Regions from separate parts of the Streptomyces sp. bgisy027 genome, predicted to be linked through region 2. Evidence: riboswitches for the same ligand, from Rfam matches in the RefSeq annotation. Region 2 holds a riboswitch; the other holds the start of a gene.
What was found. Region 2 has a riboswitch for S-adenosylmethionine ahead of AC3ETA_RS43770 (aminotransferase class V-fold PLP-dependent enzyme). Riboswitches for the same ligand answer to the same signal wherever they lie in the genome.

Region 1 (3,200 bases), on a different contig from region 2:
CATCAGCACGCCGTCCTCTCCCGCCCGCCGCCCGCCACCACCCTTCTGCGGAGGGGCCTCCGGCCCCGCACCTGCGATTCCGCGCCGCACCGCCTCTCGGTCGCCGTCGGACAGCGCCGAGCACACCCACAGGGCGCCCGCGTCCGGCCCGATCGCCGACAGCCCGGAGACGACTCCGCCGCCCCCGCGCCTGGAGTGCAGCGAGCCGTCGTCCCGCACCTCGTACGAGACCGGGCCGCGGTTCGACGCGACGAGGACCTTGGCAGCACCGTGCGCACCCGGCGCATCCTGCGTGGAAGCCATAAGCCTCAACCTAGCCCGCCCCGGAAACGCTCAAACGTGCGGTTCCGCTCGCTGGAGGGCTCTGGTCCGCCCTGTATACGGCCGGTTTCCGGCGTTTACGCGACCTTCCGCTTCGCGTACTCGGCGATCTCCACCATCGGCGGCCGTTCCTCGGTGTCCACGGAGTACGTACGCGGCTCGAAACCGTCCTCGCCGCGCTCGAACTGGGTCAGCGACGGCCGCACCAGATGCCCGCGGGCCAGCCGCAGCTGCGCCGTGCGGTAGATCGCGGCGGACATCCGGCCGAGCGCCTGCCCGTCCTGGTGCCGGTGCTTGCGCACCCCCACGTCCACCTGGGCCAGCGCGTCCAGCCCCACCAGGTGCAGCGCGTCGACCAGCATGCCCAGCTCGACGCCGTACCCGACCGGGAACGGGAGCTGTTCCAGCAGGCTGCGGCGGGCCGCGTACTCGCCGCCGAGCGGCTGCACGAAGCCGGCGAGCTGCGGCCAGTGCATGTTGAGCAGCGGGCGTGCCATCAGCTCGGTGACCCGGCCGCCCTGCCCGGCCGCACCCCCCAGCGGACGGTCGTACATCGCCTTGACCAGGTCCACGCCGGGGTCGGTGAGCAGCGGGCCGACGATCCCGGAGACGAAGTCGGAGGAGAACTCCTTCAGGTCGGCGTCGATGAAGCAGACGATGTCGCCGCTCGTCACGAGCAGGGAGCGCCACAGGACCTCGCCCTTGCCGGGCACGGTGGGGACGCGCGGCAGGATGTCGTCGCGGTGCACCACCCGGGCGCCCGCCGCGGCGGCCACCTCGGAGGTGCGGTCGGTGGAGCCGGAGTCGACGACCACGATCTCGTCGACCAGCGGGACCTGCCGGACGAGGTCATGGGCGATGATCGAGACGATCTCGCCGACCGTCTCCTCCTCGTTGAGCGCGGGCAGCACGACGGACACCGACTGGCCCGTGCGCTGTTTGGCGGCCAGGATGTGATGCAGCGGGCGGTCGGCAACGGACCAGGAGCGGCTGCTCAGCCAGCGCTCTGCTTCTTCCAGCACGGTCGGCGGCTCCTCACTGTCGGGAGGTCTGTGATCCATCTCGCGGATCGGACGGCTATCTCAACTGTCCTGGCGTTCGGTTACAGTCTTGAACAACGCGGATGACCATCGCATGTCCGAGGTCGGCCGTCGTCCACAACCGAATACCGCTCATCCAGAGGGGCAGAGGGATACGGCCCGATGAAGCCCCGGCAACCCTCCAGTCGGTTCTCGTAGATCAGCGTCGATCGTCACGGCTGATCGTCTCCGCGAGGCTCCCGGCTAGGGAAGGTGCCAAATCCGTCTCACGGCGAGATGCGTCGTGAGGAAGATGAGGAGAAAGGGCCTCGCCTCACATGGCTGCGCAGACTGTTGCAAGCACCACCGAATCCACCGTAGACCTCGGCCCCGCCGCGGCGCTCTCCTGCCGCGAGTGCGGTCACCGGGTACCGCTCGGCCCGGTCTTCGCGTGCGAGGAGTGTTTCGGCCCGCTGGAGATCGCCTACGACTTCTCGGCCCACGACGCCGAGGAGCTCCGCAAGCGGATCGAAGCGGGCCCCGCGAACATCTGGCGCTACGCGCCACTGTTGCCCGTCCCGGCCGACGTCGCCGACAAGCCGAACCTCAACCCCGGCTGGACCAAGCTCGTCAAGGCCGACCACCTGGCGAACGAACTCGGCGTCGACGCCGGCAAGCTGTTCGTCAAGGACGACTCCGGCAACCCGACGCACTCCTTCAAGGACCGCGTCGTCGCCCAGGCCCTGGAGGCCGCCCGCGCCTTCGGTTTCACCACGCTCTCCTGCTCCTCCACCGGCAACCTGGCCGGCGCGGTGGGTGCCGCGGCCGCCCGTGCCGGCTTCCGCTCGTGCGTGTTCATCCCGCACGACCTGGAGCAGGGCAAGGTCGTCATGGCCGCGATCTACGGCGGCGAGCTCGTCGGCATCGAGGGCAACTACGACGACGTGAACCGTTTCTGCTCCGAGCTGATCGGCGACCCGGCCGGCGAGGGCTGGGGCTTCGTCAACGTCAACCTGCGGCCCTACTACGCCGAGGGCTCCAAGACCCTGGCGTACGAGATCTGCGAGCAGCTCGGCTGGCGGCTCCCGGACCAGTTGGTCGTCCCGATCGCGTCCGGCTCGCAGCTCACGAAGATCGACAAGGGGCTCCAGGAGCTGATCAGGCTCGGGCTCGTCGAGGACAAGCCGTACAAGATCTTCGGTGCGCAGGCCGAGGGCTGCTCGCCGGTGTCGACCGCGTTCAAGGCCGGCCACGACGTGGTCCGTCCGCAGAAGCCGAACACCATCGCCAAGTCGCTGGCCATCGGCAACCCGGCCGACGGGCCGTACGTCCTCGACATCGCGCGCCGCACCGGCGGGTTCGTGGAGGATGTGACGGACGAGCAGGTCGTCGAGGCGATCAAGATCCTCGCCCGGACCGAGGGCATCTTCGCGGAGACCGCCGGCGGTGTGACCGTGGGCGTGACGAAGAAGCTGATCGAGAACGGCGTCCTCGACCCCACCAGGACCACCGTCGTGCTGAACACCGGCGACGGCCTCAAGACGCTGGACGCGGTGGCCGGCACGGGGCTCACTGCGACAATCCGCCCCAACCTGGACTCGTTCCGCGAGGCCGGCCTCGCCTAGTCGTTTTTCGTCCGCGGGCCGGTGGGGGCTGGTCGCGCCCACGCGGCGGCAGCCGCAGATCGAACACGGCCCCGCGCCCCTGGGCCCGTACACCTGACCGGAGGTTTCATCGTGAGCGTCAACGTCCGCATCCCGACCATCCTGCGCACCTACACCGGCGGGCAGGCCGAGGTCGCCGCCGAAGGTGCCACCCTCGGCGAGGTCATCGCCGACCTGGAGAAGAACCACACCGGGA
Region 2 (3,200 bases):
AGGGCGCCCGAGGTGCCGCCCAGGGTGGAGCCGGACAGCGGCTCCCCCACGCCGACGCCGAGCGACGAGGTCGTCTCCCGGCCGCCGGTGACCGACAGCCCCGCGAGTGACGACGGTGACGACGCCTCCGACGAAGACCTCGGTGAAGACCGCTGAGCGCTCCGCCGGGCAGCGGCGCCGGGTCGTCGGTCGACCGCGGGTTCGTGGTGGCTGGCCGCACAGTTCCCCGCGCCCCTGCGGGACGCGGCTGACACGCCCCGGCTCCGGGCGCCGGCGGCCTCCACACGGGTCCGGGGCACGCTCGACCGGCTCTCCGGCGAGATCCGCTGGGCGAAGGTCGCCGTCGCGCGGGCGGGCGGCGAGACGGAGGCCGCGTTCTTCGTGGCGTTCCACCCCGTGCGCCAACAGGCCGCGGTGATCGAGGAGTTCCGCATCCTGCTCGCCGTCTCCGGCGTCGCCCCCATGATCCCGCCGGGCGTCCGGCTACCGGCTCACGCGGAGGTGTCCGGCACGCAACGGCCGTCCTCGGTGCGGTAGTTCCACTTCGCGCCGTTGGTCACGAGCTCCTTCACGGCGTTCACGAACCGCTCGACGTGCTCGTCCGGCGTACCGGCACCGAAGCTGACGCGGATGGCGTTGAGGGACTTCTCGCCGGGTGCCGCCTCCGGGGCGCCGCACTCGCCCTGGGCCTGCGGGTCGCTGCCGAGCAGGGTGCGGACCAGCGGGTGGGCGCAGAACAGGCCGTCCCGGACGCCGATGCCGTACTCGGCGGAGAGGGCGGCGGCGAAGTGGGAGCTGTTCCAGCCCGCGACGACGAAGGAGAGCACGCCGACGCGGGCGGCGTCGTCGCCGAAGAGGGAGAGGACCCGGACCTCGGGCACCTCCGCGAGGCCGGCCCGCACCTTCTCGATCAGGTACTGCTCACGGGCGACGAGCTCGTCGAAACCGGCCTCGGTGAGCGCCTTGCAGGCGGAGGCGATGGAGTAGGCGCCGATGACGTTCGGGGAGCCCGCCTCGTGCCGGGCGGCGCTGTCGTGCCACTCGACGTCGACCCCGCCGTCCTCACGCCGGGACACCTTGCGGCTGGCGCCACCGCCCGCGAGGTACGGCTCCGCCGCGCGCAGCCAGTCGGAGCGGCCGGCCAGGACACCGGAGCCGAAGGGGGCGTACAGCTTGTGGCCGGAGAAGGCGATCCAGTCGACGTCCAGGTCACGGACGCTGACCGCGTGGTGCGGGGCCAGCTGGGCGGCGTCCAGGACGATCCGGGCGCCGTGGGCGTGCGCGGCGGCGGCGAGCTCGCGCACCGGCCACAGCTCGCCGGTGACGTTCGAGGCGCCGGTGACGCAGACCAGGGCCGGGCCGTGGCCCCCGTCGATCGACACGGCGCGGTCGGCGAGGGCGCGCTCCAGGTTCTCGACGGCCTCGCGGTGGGTGCGCGGGGCGTTGAGGTAGGTGACGCGGGCGTCGCGCCAGGGCAGCAGGGAGGCGTGGTGCTCGGTCTCGAAGACGAAGACCTGGCAGTCGGCGGGGAGGGCGGCGGCGAGGAGGTTCAGCGAGTCGGTGGTGGACCGGGTGAAGACGACCTGGTCGTCGTCGCGGCAGTCGAGGAACTCGCCGACCGTCCGGCGGGCGTTCTCGAACAGGTCGGTGGAGAGCTGGGAGAGGTAGCCGGCCCCGCGGTGGACGCTGCCGTAGTACGGCGCGTAGGCGGCCACGTCGTCCCAGACGCGCTGCAGGGCGGGGGCGCTGGCGGCGTAGTCCAGCGCGGCGTAGGTGACTTCGCCGCCGGTGACGAGCGGGACGGTGACATCCCGTCCCAGAACGGGCAGCGGGGAACAAAGGGTCTGGACGGAGGCAGCGGTGGAGACAGACATGACGGAACTCCCGTGAGAGCAAAGAAGAAAGTGAAGGTGGGTGCGCGGAGGCGGGGCTCGGCGGCCCTATCGCATTCGCTTGCTCACGGAAGACTCCCTCGAACGACCAGGACCCCTGGTTTCGAGAGGGGCCCGCGCTTGCCGTAGACCTCGCTGCCTACGGCCTGGTCTTCACCCGGGGCACCCCGCCACGGACGGAGGGTTGCCGGACAGTCGGCCGGGGCCTCATGACTGTCACTCATGACCTGGTACAGGAACGTACGCGAGATGATCGTCGTCCCGCAACCCGTGTCCGGATCGCGGGACGACGTCACGCACTCACTGGGCGTTGCTCGCGGCGACCCACCGCTCCAGCGTCCGCTTCGCGGACCCCGAGTCGATGGACTCCGCCGCCTTCGCCATACCGGCCCGGATCTGCTCCGTCAGCGGCCCGTCGCCGGGCTCCAGCGCCACCAGCGCCGCCGCCGAGTTCAGCAGTACGGCGTCCCGCACCGGCCCCGTCTCGCCGTCCAGCAGGCGCCGGGCGACCTCGGCGTTGTAGGACGCGTCGGCGCCGCGCAGCGCCTCCACGGGCACGAGTTCGATGCCGACGTCGCGCGGGTCGAAGGCCTCCTCGGTCACCTTGCCGTCGCGTACCACCCACACCCGCGAGGTGGCGGTGGTCGTCAGCTCGTCGAGGCCGTCGTCGCCGCGGAACACCAGCGAGGAGTTGCCGCGTTCGGCGAAGACGCCCGCGACGATCGGCGCCATGCGCGGATCGGCGACGCCGACCGCCTGGGCCCGCACCTTGGCGGGATTGGTCAGCGGACCGAGCACGTTGAAGGTCGTCCGGATGCCCAACTGCCCGCGCGCCGCGGCCACATGGCGCAGCGACGGGTGGAACTTCACCGCGAAGCAGAAGGTGATCCCGGCCTGCTCGGCGACCTGTGCCACCCGGTTGACGGGCAGCTCCAGATTGACGCCGAGCTTCTCCAGCACGTCCGAGGCGCCCGACGCCGACGACGCGGCCCGGTTGCCGTGCTTGACGACCTTCGCGCCGGTGCCCGCGATGACGATCGCCGACATCGTGGAGATGTTGACGGTCTTCGCGCCGTCGCCGCCCGTGCCGACGATGTCGACGGTCGGCCCCGGCACCTCGATCACGTTCGCGTGCTCGTACATCGTCCGGACCAGTCCGGTGATCTCCTGCACCGTCTCGCCCTTGGCCCGCAGCGCCACCACGAACCCGGCGATCTGCGCGTCCGTCGCCTCGCCGCGCATGATCAGGTCCATCGCCCACGCGGTGTCGTCGGCGGACAGGTCCCGGCCGTCCAGCAGGCCGTTCAG

Region 1: another riboswitch for S-adenosylmethionine. It lies ahead of thrC (threonine synthase); the one in region 2 lies ahead of AC3ETA_RS43770 (aminotransferase class V-fold PLP-dependent enzyme).

Annotation. Positions count from the first base shown of each region.
Region 1 covers NZ_JBYIVZ010000017.1:97,591-100,790, reverse strand. Annotated here, with positions in the region: gene AC3ETA_RS19350 (alpha,alpha-trehalose-phosphate synthase (UDP-forming)) at 1-303, opposite strand, end outside; gene AC3ETA_RS19345 (glucosyl-3-phosphoglycerate synthase) at 399-1,343, opposite strand; SAM riboswitch class I at 1,491-1,660, shown strand; gene thrC (threonine synthase) at 1,679-2,965, shown strand; gene AC3ETA_RS19335 (ubiquitin-like small modifier protein 1) at 3,077-3,200, shown strand, end outside.
Region 2 covers NZ_JBYIVZ010000074.1:36,231-39,430, forward strand. Annotated here, with positions in the region: gene AC3ETA_RS43765 (small secreted hydrophilic protein) at 1-156, shown strand, start outside; gene AC3ETA_RS43770 (aminotransferase class V-fold PLP-dependent enzyme) at 492-1,874, opposite strand; SAM riboswitch class IV at 2,004-2,120, opposite strand; gene trpD (anthranilate phosphoribosyltransferase) at 2,193-3,200, opposite strand, start outside.